One region of the Ferrimonas sp. YIN67 genome, then DNA from elsewhere that is predicted to be linked to it. Evidence: riboswitches for the same ligand, from Rfam matches in the RefSeq annotation. Region 1 holds a riboswitch; the other holds the start of a gene.
What was found. Region 1 has a riboswitch for thiamine pyrophosphate ahead of AC2D8U_RS16490 (TonB-dependent receptor). Riboswitches for the same ligand answer to the same signal wherever they lie in the genome.
Positions count from the first base shown of each region.

Region 2: another riboswitch for thiamine pyrophosphate. It lies ahead of thiC (phosphomethylpyrimidine synthase ThiC); the one in region 1 lies ahead of AC2D8U_RS16490 (TonB-dependent receptor).

Region 1 is NZ_JBXVVJ010000008.1:134,107-141,762, forward strand. It holds gene AC2D8U_RS16460 (purple acid phosphatase family protein) at 1-68, opposite strand, end outside; gene AC2D8U_RS16465 (cytochrome-c peroxidase) at 914-2,392, shown strand; gene AC2D8U_RS16470 (PaaI family thioesterase) at 2,903-3,400, shown strand; gene AC2D8U_RS16475 (PaaI family thioesterase) at 3,397-3,828, shown strand; gene AC2D8U_RS16480 (YcfL family putative periplasmic lipoprotein) at 3,860-4,246, shown strand; gene AC2D8U_RS16485 (hypothetical protein) at 4,459-4,617, shown strand; TPP riboswitch at 4,730-4,838, shown strand; gene AC2D8U_RS16490 (TonB-dependent receptor) at 4,887-7,007, shown strand; gene AC2D8U_RS16495 (hypothetical protein) at 7,018-7,278, shown strand; gene pnuC (nicotinamide riboside transporter PnuC) at 7,271-7,656, shown strand, end outside.
Region 2 is NZ_JBXVVJ010000002.1:554,375-562,030, reverse strand. It holds gene fghA (S-formylglutathione hydrolase) at 1-645, opposite strand, end outside; gene AC2D8U_RS06210 (S-(hydroxymethyl)glutathione dehydrogenase/class III alcohol dehydrogenase) at 743-1,873, opposite strand; gene AC2D8U_RS06205 (hypothetical protein) at 2,276-2,602, opposite strand; gene AC2D8U_RS06200 (LysR substrate-binding domain-containing protein) at 2,738-3,610, shown strand; gene AC2D8U_RS06195 (hypothetical protein) at 3,807-4,175, shown strand; TPP riboswitch at 4,429-4,543, shown strand; gene thiC (phosphomethylpyrimidine synthase ThiC) at 4,651-6,639, shown strand; gene thiE (thiamine phosphate synthase) at 6,636-7,656, shown strand, end outside.

The sequences.
Region 1 (7,656 bases):
CTGAGTTCGACCGCTAAGATCCCGGTCGAACAGAGGAGAGCAGAGGCAAATAACAGAAAGCGGAACATCGCTTTGTCTCCTCCGACACAGCAAACTGCTGATAATGGTAAGGCGTCGGTGGTAAGAAAATCTCTTACAAGGTAGTTCTCAACAATGAGTTTGCAAGTCGGCAACTAAGGTGGGTTTGACCTCGTCGCGTTGGCCAGAAGATCTGCTCAGAGAAAGCGTCTAGCGATAACCGTCATTTAGCAGACGTGAGTGCTCGGATCATTCAGCTGGATCATGTAGGACAGTTGGTTTGTAAGCGGGAGCAGCGCCTTGTGGATTTCAGGGTAAAGGCCAGAAAAGGTCCCCCTGTACGCCGACGGTGTGATGTCATTCATTTGGCTTCATCCGCCCATCATAGCCATAGCAGCTTAGATCCATTGTTTGATATGGGGTGGAGACGTAATGGGAGCGTGGGCAGATAACATTCAGAGAACGGTTTGGATTGAGCTGATAGCAGAAGTACTTGCAAGACTTTGAGTTGAAACAGATCCATGCCTATATCCCATAATGTGGAAAACATCATTAGTTTTAAACAGGTTGTCGAACCCCGTGTTTTTTCGATAGCCGGATGCCGGTTTCAAAGGCTTGACAGGAGAGAAATGCTCGGCTTAACTTAATTAACTGATTGTTTTTGTTGCTGTCTATTTAATACATGAGATGAACGGACAATGTTATTGTATGGTGTCGGCTTGTCTTTGTCATAATGTTGGATTGGCATTTTGATTGGTTGTCTTTCGCGAGCAAATATTTTTTCCGGGTGTCGGTAAAAGTGTTTATTTAAGCCGGGATAAGGTGTTTCCTGGATATTTAATAGGCATTGCGGTAGGGTTTTTGTTGTTTTCTTGGTCTGGCCTAAGGAGGAGCGTTGAATACCTATAAGTTTTTCGGTGCGTCTGTGATTTTACCTCTTGGCATGATGGCACTAAGTTCGTGTGGTGGTGAGCATGATAACAAGTCATTAGACGATGAACTGCATCAACGTATCACCGAGTTGAAACTAACGGGATCACCGGAAAATAGAGAGCAGTCACGAGGTGTTACAGTCGACATTCGTGATCCCAGAGCTCAGCTCGGTATGCTTCTATTCTTCTCCAAAACATTAGGCGGGGATCAGGACGTTGCCTGCGCAAGCTGCCATCACCCGAGTCTTGGCGGAGGCGACGCGATGTCGCTGTCGATTGGTACTGAGTCGGTAGAACCTGATCTATTAGGTCCGGGAAGAAAACAGAGAGTGAGTGGCCATAACTATGATGGCGGACCTACGGTACCAAGAAATGCCCCGACGACGTTCAATGTCGCGTTTTGGCAAAGGGTCATGTTTCATGATGGGAGAGTGGAGCGTCTAACGAATTCGAACGAACCCGTTTTGATCAGGACGCCAGATTCCCCCTTGGGCCAAGCCGATCCCGGTGCCGGGGAAGATCTGCCCGAAGCGCAGGCCAGGTTTCCTGTCACTTCTGCCGAGGAGATGAAAGGATTTAATCACTTGCAGGGGCTGGACAATCATGAGGTAAGAGTTCAGTTGGCGGCAAGGCTGAACAGCAAGCCCGTCTGGCGTGCGTATTTTACCCAGGCTTTTCCTGAGCAGTTCGTCGATCCTAATGCCAGCATTACCTATGAGCTGGTTGCGCAGGCGATCAGTTTCTATGAGCGGTCTCAGGTGTTAACTAAGAGTTCCTGGAGAAGGTATATTGAGGGTGATGATAATGCTTTGTCTGTTTCTGCCAAAAAAGGTGCGCTGATATTTTTTAACTCAACAGAAGATGGAGGTGCGGCCTGTAATACTTGCCATAAGGGTGACTTTTTTACCGATGAGTCCTTTCATAATATTGCGATGATCCAGATTGGGCGTGGTAAAGGCGATGGTAACTCAACGACCAACGATTTTGGCCGCTACAGGGAAACCCATGAAGAAAAGGATAAATTTGCATTTAGAACCCCAAGTTTACTGAATGTCGATGTGACTGGCCCTTGGGGACATGCGGGGGCATATCAAAACCTTAAAGATGTGATAGTGCACCATTTGGACCCTGGTTATTCTTTAGAGAATTATGACCCTGGCATTTTGACTGAAGGCCAGCAATACAGTGACTTTTACGCCAACACGAAAGAAGCATTACAGCACTTGGAGTTGTTGGAATACGGGGGGTTACCCAGACCAAGTGAAGTTTCTCACCTTTTTACGCAAGAGAGTGTGGAGCAGTTAGAGGCATTTTTGCATTCACTGAGCGATCCCTGTGTAAAAAACCGAGCATGTCTTTCGAAATGGATCCCTGGTCCGACACTAACTGATCCCGACGGTAATCTACTTTTCGGAATTGATGAAAATGGTGATTATCTTTGACGATATCGTTTTTTCCTTGTCGAACATTTAAAGTGTTACAGGCGAAGGGATCACCGGGAGTGGACGCTTTATGCGAGTAAAGCATGCGTTAAGGTTAAGAGTATCGGGCACACTCGGTGGGAGCACGGCACTGTGACTGGACCTTTTACCATTCGTCGTTGCAGGCACCGGCCGTATTGAGTGCCACTCATATGGCACCGGGTTCCAAAGGATGTGCTGTCTAATCGCTCTGCGGACTCGGCTCTTGTCCCTGTTCACTGTCGCCACACGGTCAGGCAGGGGTCTGGATCTGTGGCAGCAATTGTTGCCTCCGAGAGTCCGGGTGAATATCTGAGTGCCTCACGCTAAAGGGAAAACCCTGCTTTTGTCTCCGGCGCATGACAGATACGCCGGTGAGGGGATAGGCTAAAGTGTGCTAAGAGGCTGTTACAGTTACCTTTGGGTATTCACCGGCCATGGTGCGGAGCGTGATGGCGGCGTAGAGCGGCAATATGGATAACGGGAGGCAAGGTGCAGCCAAACAATCGAGCGTTCTTTCCATTAACGGATTTTGCCCAGCGCTTTGTCGAGCAGTTGGCCCAGTGTCGGGCGCTGGGAGTAAAGACTCTGGAAGCCAGCGAGCATCATGTGTTGTTGATGTTGCCCTACCACTCCCAGATCGTCGGCTACCCGGAAACCGGCGTGATCCATGGCGGTGTGATCACCACCTTAATGGATACCGCTTGCGGTGCGGCGGTGGTGTGCGCAATAAAGCAAAAGAGTGGTGAGATTGAGCTCAGTCCCACCCTGGATCTGCGGGTGGATTATATGAAACCGGCCCAGCCAAACCTGCCAGTATACGGATTTTCAGAATGTTATAAGCTCACTTCGGCGGTGGCCTTTGTTCGAGCCATCGCCTACCAAGAATCCACGGACCAACCCCTGGCCCAGGCTGTGGGTTCCTTTATGCGGATAGGGTCCGATCTGATGACGGACGCGTTCCGTCAGGCCCTGGAGGGAGAGTCATGACCCTGTCCAACCAGATCCATGAGGCGGCGGCCCGTAATGATTACGGTGCGCTGCTGGCTCTGGTGCCCTACGCCCAGTTTATCGGCATGGAGTGCGAGCGTTTTGGTGACGAACTGGTGTTTCGTTTGCCGCCCAAAGAGAGCAATCTGGGTAACCCTATGCTGCCCGCGTTGCACGGAGGCGTGATCGCCGGATTTATGGAGATGGCGGCCATTGTTCAGTTAATGGTGATGATGCAAACGACTCAGGTGCCAAAGATCGTCGATTTCTCTATCGACTATTTGCGGGCGGGATATGCTCGGGAGGCCTATTGTGAGTGTAAGCTCACGCGTCAGGGGCGACGGGTCGCCAATGTCAGTATCAGCGCCTGGCAGACGAACCGAAAGCAGCCCATCGCGACGGCGAGGGCGCATTTTTTGATCGACTAGTGCCCTGGGAAGTGCAGGGCAGGATGGGACCATGAGACTAGTGTTACTAAGCGTTGCGTTGTTGCTGGCCGGTTGCAGCTCAATTACTGCCGGGGTGGCGGCCCGCTCCGATCAACCGACACTGAGGATAGATTCGAGTGCGGTGGCGCGGGAGGTCAGCATAGAGCGGGTGCAAAAACGCCGGGTTGGCGACTTTTTGCAGGGATCCGCGCTGTTGATCTCCCGGGTCAGTACGGATCGGTATCTGCAGTACAAGTTCACTTTCTACGACAGTGATGGGGTGGTGGTTGAGCCAGGCAGTACCAGTTGGCGACCGCTCAACCTGCATGGCGGAGAGCGTCGACCGGTGCAGGCCACGGCCAGCAGTCCCTACGCGGTGGAGTTTGAGATCTATGTGCGCCGGGCAACGGATGAGTGACCCCTTAGCGCGGCTTACAGTGTGAGAAACAAGCGGCCCGGATTGTGATCCGGGTCGCGCTCTTTTTGTGGCAAGGGCGTACAATTTTGCGCCATTGACGTCACCATTACGTCACATGTCCTTCGCCTTGTCTATGTGCTGGACCCCGTTGGGTTGAGCCAGGGCGTGTGCGCTGTGGTGACTTGAGTTGGCCAAGTTGGAGCACAACGCCCATGAAAGAGCTGATCCTTGAGATCCTACCTGCCCTGTTTTCAGCGCCGGTGGTTGCAACCCTGATTGCGGCCCTGCTGGTGTTGTGTCTGGTTTTTGGGGCATTGATCGTTCACGACGGTGCCCGCACCGGCGCCGGATCCAAGGTGGTACGGAAATAACGGTTCGCTAAGGCATTGCGATCTCCCCAGACGGGCCCTTCGAATGAATGGCCCGTTTTTTCTCTTCAGAGTCACGAAACTTGCTATTTGCATTAAGAATCTTGCTATAGTGACGGCCGCCACGGGGTGCAGGACATTAAACTATCTTGCTGAGATCCTTTAGGAAACCCGTAGAACCTGATCCGGATAGTGCCGGCGTAGGAATGGCTGGCAACAGGCCCCCAATGCCCAACAGTCCGATCGCATCCTGCTGACTTAGGAAGAGAACAGTGCGTCGTACTTTGCTTTCCCTGGCCGTCTTGGCCAGTTTCTCGGCCATGGCCGAAGAACCCATCGAAACCCTCACCGTCACCGCCGATCTGCGCGGCACTTCGCTGGAGCGTCTGCCGGCTTCCGCCACCATCCTCTCCGTCGATGAACTGCAGGACGAAGGCGCCGAGCATCTTGAACAGGCCCTGGGCCGCATCGCCAACCTCAACTGGTCCGGCGGCAGCTCTCGTCCCCGCTACTTTCAGATCCGGGGCGTGGGTGAGCAGGAGGAGTACCAAGGGGCACCCAATAGCTCCGTCGGCTTTATTGTCGATAACATCGACCTGTCCGGGATCGGCATGGCGGCCAGCCTCTACGATATCCAGCAGCTGGAAGTGCTGCGCGGCCCCCAGGGCACCCGTTTCGGCGCCAATGCCCTGGCGGGACTGATCTATGTGAAGAGTCAGGATCCTACCGAGCAGTTTGAGGCGGGCACCGAGTTAACCTTTGGCGAAGACAATCAGCAGACCTACGCCGGTTATGTCTCAGGCGCTGCCGACCCGCACGGCGAGCTGCTCTACCGTCTGGCGCTGCAGCACCACAGCCAGGATGGGTTCCGCCACAACGAATACCTGGACCGAGACGACACCAACAAGCGGGATGAGCTGACGTTTCGGGGCAAGTGGCGCTGGCAACCGGCGGACAACTTTGTGGCGGACTTGACCTTCCTACACGCCGATCTGGACAACGGCTACGACGTCTGGACTTTGGACAACAACGGTTTTACCACCAGCACCGACGAGCCCGGCGTCGACAGCCAGCGCACCAATGGTGCGTCGCTGGATCTGAACTGGGGGATCAGTGATGCGGTCACCCTGCAGTCCATCACCAGCTGGAGCAACACCCATGCCCGGCACGCCTATGATGGGGACTGGTCCAACAATGAGTACTGGGAGGGCCTAAATTGTGGTTCAGACGAAGAACCCGAGCCTTGTGAGTACTTTGCGACATGGGACAAACGGGCCAAGCGTGACACGGTGAGCCAGGAGGTGCGCTTTGCTTCTGATGAGGCGGGCCGCGTGTTCGGTGGCACCACGGATTGGCTGGTGGGGCTCTATGTCAGCAAGTTGTGGGAGGACAATGTCCTTGCGAGTGACTACAACGACATTCCCGATTACGAGATCCGCCTCAACAGTGAATACTATGCAAAAAATCTGGCGCTGTTTGGCCAGCTCGACAGCCGGCTGGGCGACTGGGATCTCTCTGCCGGCGTGCGCCTCGAGCGCCGTGAGGCGGATTACCAGGATGACAGCGGGGAGGCGTTCTCCCCCGATGAGAACATGTGGGGGGGTCATCTGTCGGCGGCCTATCGTCTGACCGATGAGCACAACGCCTACCTGCGCCTGGCCCGGGGTTACAAGGCGGGGGGCTTCAATATGGGGCTGCCTGATCTTTTAGCAAAACATGTCTCTTATGATATGGAGACCTTGTATAATTACGAGCTGGGCCTCAGAAGCCGCTGGCTTGGCGGAGCCTTGCGCTCGGACCTGGCGCTGTTCTACATGGATCGGCAAGACCAACAGGTCGAGGCGTCCCTGAAAGATCCTGATAATGATTCAAATTTCATCTTGTACACCAATAATGCCGGAGCCAGCGAGAGTTACGGCCTGGAGTGGGCGCTCAACTGGCAGCTGCACCGCGATCTCGAGCTCTACTCCAGCCTGGGGCTGCTCAAGGCCCGCTACAAGGATTACCGCTTCACCGAAGCCGATACCAGCGAGACGGATCTGTCCGGCCGGGAGCTGGCCCATGCGCCCAACTTCCAGTATGCCCTGGGTGCCACCTACCGCAACGCCCGAGGTTTCTTTGCCAATGTGAACGTCAACGGCAAGGATGCGTTCTACTATTCGGACAGCCACGATTCCCGCTCCGAGGCGTATGCCCTGGTGAATGCCAAGCTGGGCTATGAAGCCCGGCAGTGGTCGCTTTATCTGTGGGGGCGCAACCTGACCGATGAGCAATACGGCACACGGGGCTTCTTCTTCGAAAACGAGCCTGATCAGGGTTGGGTGGCGAAACAGTACATCCGCTACGGTGATCCCCGTCAGCTCGGGATCACCTTCCAATACCATTATTTTTAAGGAATTTTCGATGCAACTGTCAGTAGAGATCAGCCTGTACCCGCTGCAGGACAACTACCTCGAGATCATCAAGTGGTTTATCGGCCGGCTGGACAGCTACCCGGATATTCAGCGTTTGACCAATGGCATGAGCACCCAGCTTGGTGGGGATTATGATGCCGTGATGGCCCTGCTGGCCACTGAGATGAAGGCGGCCCATCGAAAGTGGGGTAAGGGCGTGTTCGTGTGCAAATTCATTCCGGGCGGGGTGAACCTTGACCACAGTGAGTGAGTTCTGGACGGGGCTGTGGGCCGATGCCCACGCCCTGACCCACTGGGAAGCGGTGGCGGTGGCGCTGGCGGTGGCCTACCTGCTGTTGGCCATGCGCCAAAGCCTGTGGTGCTGGGCCTGTGCCGCGGTGAGCACCACCATCTTTACCGCGCTGTTCTGGCATGTGGCCCTGCTGATGGAGTCGGTGCTGAACCTCTTCTATCTGGCGATGGCCGGTTACGGCTTGTGGCAGTGGCGCTACGGCGGTGGTCAGGGGGAGGGGGTGCCCCTGGTTCGCTGGTCGTTGCAGCGGCATGTTCGCGTGATCCTGACGACGACGGCGATCGCCCTGATCCTGGGATATCTGATGGACACCTACACTCGGGCCGATCTCGCCTA
Region 2 (7,656 bases), on a different contig from region 1:
TGCGCGGATCAGCAAGCTGGCATCGTATTGGGCCCACTGTTTGGGATTGTTCCCCAGGTAGCTGGCGAGGGCCTTTTGACCCCAGGGCACGTTGACCGGATTACTGATGGGGCTAAATGCCGAGACCGAGGAAAAGACCCCCGGGTTGCGCAACGCCAGCGTCAGGGCACCATGGCCGCCCATGGAGTGGCCGGAGATCGCCTTAGTTTGGGTCACCGGAAAGGTGGCTTCAATCAGTTTGGGCAACTCCTGCATCACATAGTCATCCATGTGAAAGTGGCGGTTCCAAGGCGCCTGGGTGGCATTGACATAGAAGCCTGCACCCTGGCCGAGATCGTAGCCGTCGTCGTTGGCGACCGTTTCGCCACGGGGACTGGTGTCCGGGGCCACGATGGCAATGCCAAGCTCAGCGGCAATGCGCTGGGCACCGGCTTTCTGCATGAAGTTTTCGTCGGTACAGGTAAGGCCCGACAGCCAGTAGAGTACAGGTACCGGATTGACGGCACTGGCCTGGGGCGGCAGGTAGATGGCGAAGCGCATGTCACAGTTGAGCACTTCGCTACGGTGGCGATATTGCTTGTGCCAGCCACCAAAGCTTTTGTTGCAGCCCAGCGGCTCAAGGCCTGCGTAGGAATTCAGTTGCATGGTTTTGGCTCCCTCCCTTGTAGTAAAACGAGGGGGATCGAAAAATGAGACGGCAAGGCCTGGGCCTTGCCGTCGAACAGACAGGTTCGGTGGAGTCTTACTTGTCGAAGTGGATCACGGTGCGGATGCTCTTGCCTTCGTGCATGAGATCGAAGGCGTCGTTGACCTGATCCAGACCCATGGTATGGGTGATAAAGTCATCCAGCTTGAATTCGCCGGCCATGTAGCGCTCGACATAGTCCGGCAACTGGGAGCGACCCTTCACGCCACCGAAGGCGGAGCCTTTCCAGACGCGGCCAGTGACCAGTTGGAAGGGACGGGTGCTGATCTCCTGACCGGCCCCGGCCACCCCGATGATCACGGACTCACCCCAACCTTTGTGGCAGCACTCCAGGGCACTGCGCATCACGTGCACATTACCGATGCACTCGAAGGAGTAGTCCACGCCGCCGTCGGTCATCTCAACGATCACTTCCTGGATTGGCTTGTCATAGTCTTTCGGGTTGACACAGTCGGTGGCACCCAGTTTGCGGGCCAGATCGAACTTGCTCTCGTTGATGTCGATGGCGATGATCCGACCGGCTTTGGCCATGGCCGCCCCTATGATGGCGGACAGACCAATGCCACCCAGGCCGAAGACGGCCACGGTGTCACCGGGCTGAACGTTGGCGGTGTTGGCCACGGCGCCCATGCCAGTGGTGACGCCACAACCCAGCAGGCACACCTCTTCCAATGGCGCTTCCGGGTTCACTTTCGCCACGGCAATTTCCGGCAGTACGGTGTACTCGGAGAAGGTGGAGGTGCCCATGTAGTGGTAGATCGGCTCACCATCTTTGGAGAAGCGGGTGGTGCCATCTGGCATCAGGCCTTTGCCTTGGGTCTCCCGGATCTTCTGACACAGGTTGGTTTTGCCCGACTTACAGAACTTACACTCGCCACATTCCGGGGTGTACAGAGGGATCACGTGATCGCCCACTTTCACGCTGGTGACGCCTTCGCCGACAGATTCGACGATGCCACCGCCTTCGTGGCCCAGGATGGCGGGGAAGATCCCTTCCGGATCGTCGCCAGAGAGGGTGAAGGCGTCGGTGTGGCAGACGCCGGTGGCAACCATCTTCACACGCACTTCACCGGCCTTGGGCGGTGCCACGTCCACGGTTTCGATGGACAGAGGTTGACCCGGACCCCAGGCAACGGCGGCTTTGGACTTGAGGGTTTGTGCAGTCATGTCACTCTCCTTGGAGTTTCACTAAGAAAAGGTGCGGTGTCGCAGGGGGGCGTCACCGTCTCGATGGGGGCCATTATATTGAGAGCTGGAAAGATGATAATCCGCCTAGAGTGCAAATGACTTTTGCAATACGGTAATAATCAGGGGATGGCGGCCCGGCTCAAGGGCAGAAGTAAGCCTCGGGCCGAAAACCTGAAACCGTAAGCGGCGGCCTGTTGCCTATCGCTCGCCGCTGTGCATCGTGGCCCCCTTGGCTGCCGTCGTTGGCGCGACAAAGCGAGTGACACGCCAGTGAGCCCAAGCCTCCGGCCGTTTCAAACCGCAGCATTTATGAGTACACAACGAAAACAGGGACCGTATCGACGGTCCCTGCAGCAGGTGGGGAGGAGGTAGGGATTGGGCTTAGCAGCAACAGGCTTGGGAGTGAGCCACTTCCCGGTTGTCGGGCACCTCATGGAGGAGAGGCGGGCGCTGATCTTGGCGCCAGTCATCGGGCGCTTCTTGCTGGTAGGCGGGTTGGGGCAGAAATGCCTGGATCCAGATCAGTATCGTCAGGATCAGATTGGTCGCCAGCAGCAAGAGTCCGGCAATCAGCAGGGTGTTGGCCAGCCAATAGGCACCACCCCCTGCAACCGTCAGCACGGCCAGCAGGGCCAGGGCGATCCCGCCACTCTTGCTCAGGTGCTGCAATTCATCCAAGTGCTGGGACAGGCGTGTGATCAGACTCATGGTGTGCTCCTTTAGGGCAGTGCCATCTTTGGGAAATATCGAACGTTCGACCATTTTATCTCCCCCCTTTTCTGTGATAATCAGGCTAATATGCAAATTACCTTTGCAGTTTTGTAATAATCGAAGGAGTCAGCCATGTTCCACTGGGAAGGGATCAGCGAATTTGTGGCCGTGGTGGAAACCCAATCCTTTACTGCCGCGGGCAAACGGCTGGGGATCTCCACCGCCCAGGTCAGCCGCCAGATCACCGCACTGGAAACCCGCTTGGCCACCAAGCTGTTTTACCGCACCACACGTCGCGTTTCGGTGACGGAATTGGGACAGATCTATTACCGTCACTGTCGTCCCCTGCTGGAAGGATTGGAGGAGGCGGAGCGGGCGGTTACCGATCTGCACAGCACACCTCGGGGCAAGCTGAAGTTGACGGCGCCGGTGATCTACGGTGAACAGTATGTTGCTCCGGTGCTGAACGACTACTGTACCGAGTACCCTGAGATCGATGCCGAGTTGATCCTGACCAATCAGCGGGTCGATCTGGTGGAGGAGGGGATCGATCTGGCGATCCGTCTGGGCCAACTGGAGGATTCCAGTATGATGGCCCGGCGACTGGGCAGCCGTACCCTCCACCTCTGCGCGGCACCAGCCTATCTTCAGCACCACGGCGAGCCTCATACGGTGTCTGAGCTGGAGGGGCACAACTGTCTGATCGGCACCCTGGATCATTGGCGTTTTCAGGAGGGAGGAAAGGCACGCAGTGTGCGGGTACAGGGGCGGCTGCGCTGCAACAGCGGACGCGCCCTGTTGGATGCCGCGCTCAAGGGCGTGGGAGTGGTTCAGTTACCGGATCTCTATGTGAAGGAGCATTTGAGCAGCGGTGCGTTGATCGAACTCCTGCCCGCTTATCGTCCCGCCGCCGAGGGGATCTGGGCCCTCTATCCGCAAAATCGCCATCTCTCCCTGAAGATCACCACCCTGCTCGAACGGTTACAGGCCGCCCACCCCGTTTGAGGCCGGAAAACAAGCTTCTCCGGTATCCGGGATCCCTCTGTTTCCCTTAATGCCCTGCTGGGGCCTTTGCCCGGAACCGCTTTGCTTCGGTGGTCAAAACACGCCTTCGAAGCACAGCCGGTGTCGATTTTGGTCGCCTTAGGTATAGGGTCGCGTTTCACTCATTTTTTCGACCGGTGAACTCAAGGAGTGCTTGGTGAAACAGATAGTTAGCATAAACAGGTTAGGGAGGGCACTGGTCAAGGTGCTGTGTGTGCTGAGCCTGCCTGCCCAGGCCGTCCCCATCTACCTCTACAGTGAAGCGATCGGCGAAGGGGCCAACAGTGACTGGTATGCCCGAGTGCTGTCGGCGCAACCGCCGGAGATCGCGCTGCAGTTGAGTCGTTCGTCCTCGGGAGCCTGGCATCATATCCGGGTGGAGTTGAACTGTGACAACGGCCAGATCCATCCGGAGCCTGAACTGGCACCGGAGGAGGGAGCCGAGACTCTGGAGCCGGAGGCGATCCCTGTGATGGCCTTGGCGACGGCGCGGATCACCTTCTGCCGAAAGGCATACATCCAGTGAGTGTTACTTTGCCTGGCATCCCCCTTGGCAACTGCCAGCGCCATGACTGAGGGGGCGGCCTGTAAAAAGGGGGCGCTGGCCAGAGAGAAGAGTGGGGTGTTGGACCTTCCAACGGACTTGGTGGCTGACGATATTGGGGCAGGTACGATGTCCGGCACGGAATACAAGAGGTATCGGTTTGTAAAAGAAAGGAAAAATTATAGTTCGTGAAGGCGGACCTATTGTGATCTTTTCATGCTGTTGCCATACTGCTCGGGTCTTGTCGGAGTGCCTGATGCTGCAAAGCAGCCGGGCTGAGATCGCGAAAGCGGGATCCGTGGAACCTGAACCGGGTAATACCGGCGTAGGAAAACAAGCAACGCCCCCGGTGTCAGTGTGAGATCGGACTCCCATCCCCGGTCGGGGGCGCAGAATTTGTTCGCCAACAGGCTCACGTCCGACAGGCAATTTCCCAATGGATTTTCCGGAGATTGTTATGTCGAGCATGCAACAAAACGCCACCCCAAAGGCACCGTCACGTAAGAACAGCCGCGAGGTGCGCGCCGAGGCCCAGCAATACCTGGATAACCTCAAAGGTCACCCCTTCCCCAATTCAGAGAAACTGTACCTGACGGGCTCCCGTGACGACCTTCGCGTCGGCATGCGGGAAATTCACCTGACGCCGTCGGTGATCGGCGGCGACAAAGACAATCCCATCACCCGGGATAACGAGTCGATCCCTGTGTATGACACCGCCGGTCCGTACAGCGACGCGGCCAGCGAGCTGGATGTGCGCAAGGGGCTGGCACCCCTGCGCCGTGACTGGGTACTGGAGCGGGACGATACCGAGGAACTGCCGGGCGTCAGCTCCCACTTTACCCAGCAGCGTCTGGCCGATGGAGGCTTCGATCACCTGCGTTTCGAGCACCTGCCCAAGCCTCGCCGGGCCAAGCCGGGTAAGAACGTCTCCCAGCTGCACTACGCCCGCGCCGGTATTGTTACCCCGGAGATGGAGTACGTCGCCATTCGGGAAAACCTGGGGCGCGATCGGGTGCGCAATGAGATCTTGAAAAGGGCCCATCCGGGCCAAAACTTCGGCGCCAACCTGCCCGAAGACATTACGCCGGAATTTGTCCGCGAGGAGATCGCCCGGGGCCGCGCCATTATCCCGGCCAACATCAACCACCCGGAAGCGGAGCCGATGATCATCGGCCGTAACTTCCTGGTGAAGGTCAACGCCAATATCGGCAACTCCTCCGTCAGCTCCTCCATCGAAGAGGAGGTGGAGAAGCTGGTGTGGTCCTGCCGCTGGGGTGCCGATACCGTGATGGACTTGTCCACTGGCCGGCATATCCACGAGACCCGGGAGTGGATCATTCGTAACTCGCCGGTTCCTATCGGTACCGTGCCCATCTACCAGGCGCTGGAGAAAGTCAACGGTGTCGCTGAAGATCTCACCTGGGAAGTGTTCCGTGACACCCTGATCGAGCAGGCCGAGCAGGGGGTGGATTACTTCACCATCCACGCCGGTGTGCTGCTGCGTTATGTGCCCATGACGGCCAACCGGGTGGTGGGCATGGTGTCCCGTGGCGGCTCCATCATGGCCAAGTGGTGCCTGTTCCACCACAAGGAAAACTTCCTCTATGAGCACTTCGAGGAGATCTGCCAGATCTGTGCCCAGTACGACGTCTCCCTGTCCCTGGGGGACGGCATGCGCCCCGGCGGCATTGTTGACGCCAACGACCGCGCCCAGTTCGCCGAGCTGGAGACCCTGGGTGAGCTGACCAAGGTGGCCTGGCAGTACGATGTGCAGACCATCATCGAAGGCCCGGGCCATGTGCCGATGCACCTGGTGAAGATCAACATGGAGAAGCAGTTGGAAGACTGCATGGAAGCGCCGTTTTATACCCTGGGTCCGCAGATCACCGACGTGGCACCGGGTTACGATCACTTCACTTCCGGCATTGGCGCGGCGATGATCGGCTGGTACGGCTGCGCCATGCTCTGTTATGTGACGCCCAAGGAGCACCTGGGTCTGCCGGACAAGCAGGACGTCAAAGAGGGCTTGATCGCCTACAAGATCGCCGCCCACGCCGCCGACGTGGCCAAGGGCCACCCGGGCGCGCAGATCCGTGATAACGCCCTGTCCCTGGCCCGCTTCGAATTCCGCTGGGAGGATCAGTTCAACCTGTCGCTGGATCCGGAAACCGCCAAGGCCTATCACGACGCAACCCTGCCCCAGGAGAGCGCCAAGGTGGCGCACTTCTGCTCCATGTGTGGTCCTAAGTTCTGCTCTATGAAGATCACCCAGGAGGTGCGCGACTATGCCGCGGCCAATCCTGAGTGTTTGATCGAGGTGGAGGACGTCACCGACGGCCCCGCCACCGAGCATGTGGCGCAAGCCGGCATGGCGGCCAAGGCCAAGGAGTTCCGTGAGAGCGGTGCCCAGCTCTACGCCGAGGTGAACGCCGAGGAGCGCGCATGAGCTCGGCAGACAAGCCAAAGCGTTCCGCTCCAGCCCAAAGGCCGATCGTCTGGACCATCGCCGGAAGTGATTCCGGCGGTGGCGCCGGCATTCAGGCCGATCTGCTGACCATCCAGGATCTGGGCGGTCACGGCTGTAGCGTGATCACCGCCTTGACCGCGCAAAGCTCGGTGGCGGTGGATCACGTCGAGCCTGTCTCTGACATCGGCTTTATTGCTCAGCTCGACACCCTGTGGGCGGATCTGAAACCCAGCGCGATCAAGATCGGCCTGCTGACCGGTCCGGCCCAGGTGAAGTTGCTGGCGGACTGGTTTGCGGATCGTAAGGATGAACTGCCGCCCATCGTGCTGGATCCCGTGCTGGTGGCCAGCTCCGGCGCCATGCTCAATACCGTGGAGGCGTCGGATCAATTTGACGCCCTGCTGCCTTATGTCGATCTCATTACCCCCAACGGCGATGAGCTGGCGGCCCTGACCGGCGTGGTGATCGATTCACCCCAGGCGGTGGTCCAAGCCTGTGAGCAGTTGTTGGCGCGGGGTGCCCGGGCGGTGCTGGCCAAGGGCGGCCACCTGTTTGTCCAAGGCGAGCATCGCCACGGCGACAAGGATGCGCCACGCTGTGTGGATCTGCTCTACAGCAGCGGGCTCAAGGCCCTGTTTGACGGGCCGCGCATTGAGACTGACAACACCCACGGCAGTGGCTGTACCCTGTCGTCGGCCCTGGCCACGGTGCTCGCCCAGGACTATGTGCTGGAGGACGCCTTCTGCGTGGTGCGGGCCTACCTGCATAACGGCCTGTTGGCGTCACAGCAATACGGCGATGGACCCGGGCCCCTGGCCCGTACCGGCTGGCCGACGCAATTGGAGAGCTTTCCCCGCATTCCCCTGCCGGGAAGCGCGCTGCACAGGGCCTATGGTCTGGACGACACCCTTGCCGACGGCGTACACCATCGTTCATTCGGCAGTGATGATGCCTACATACCTAATGCCGAGGAGCAAGCGGGCGCATTCGCCGACT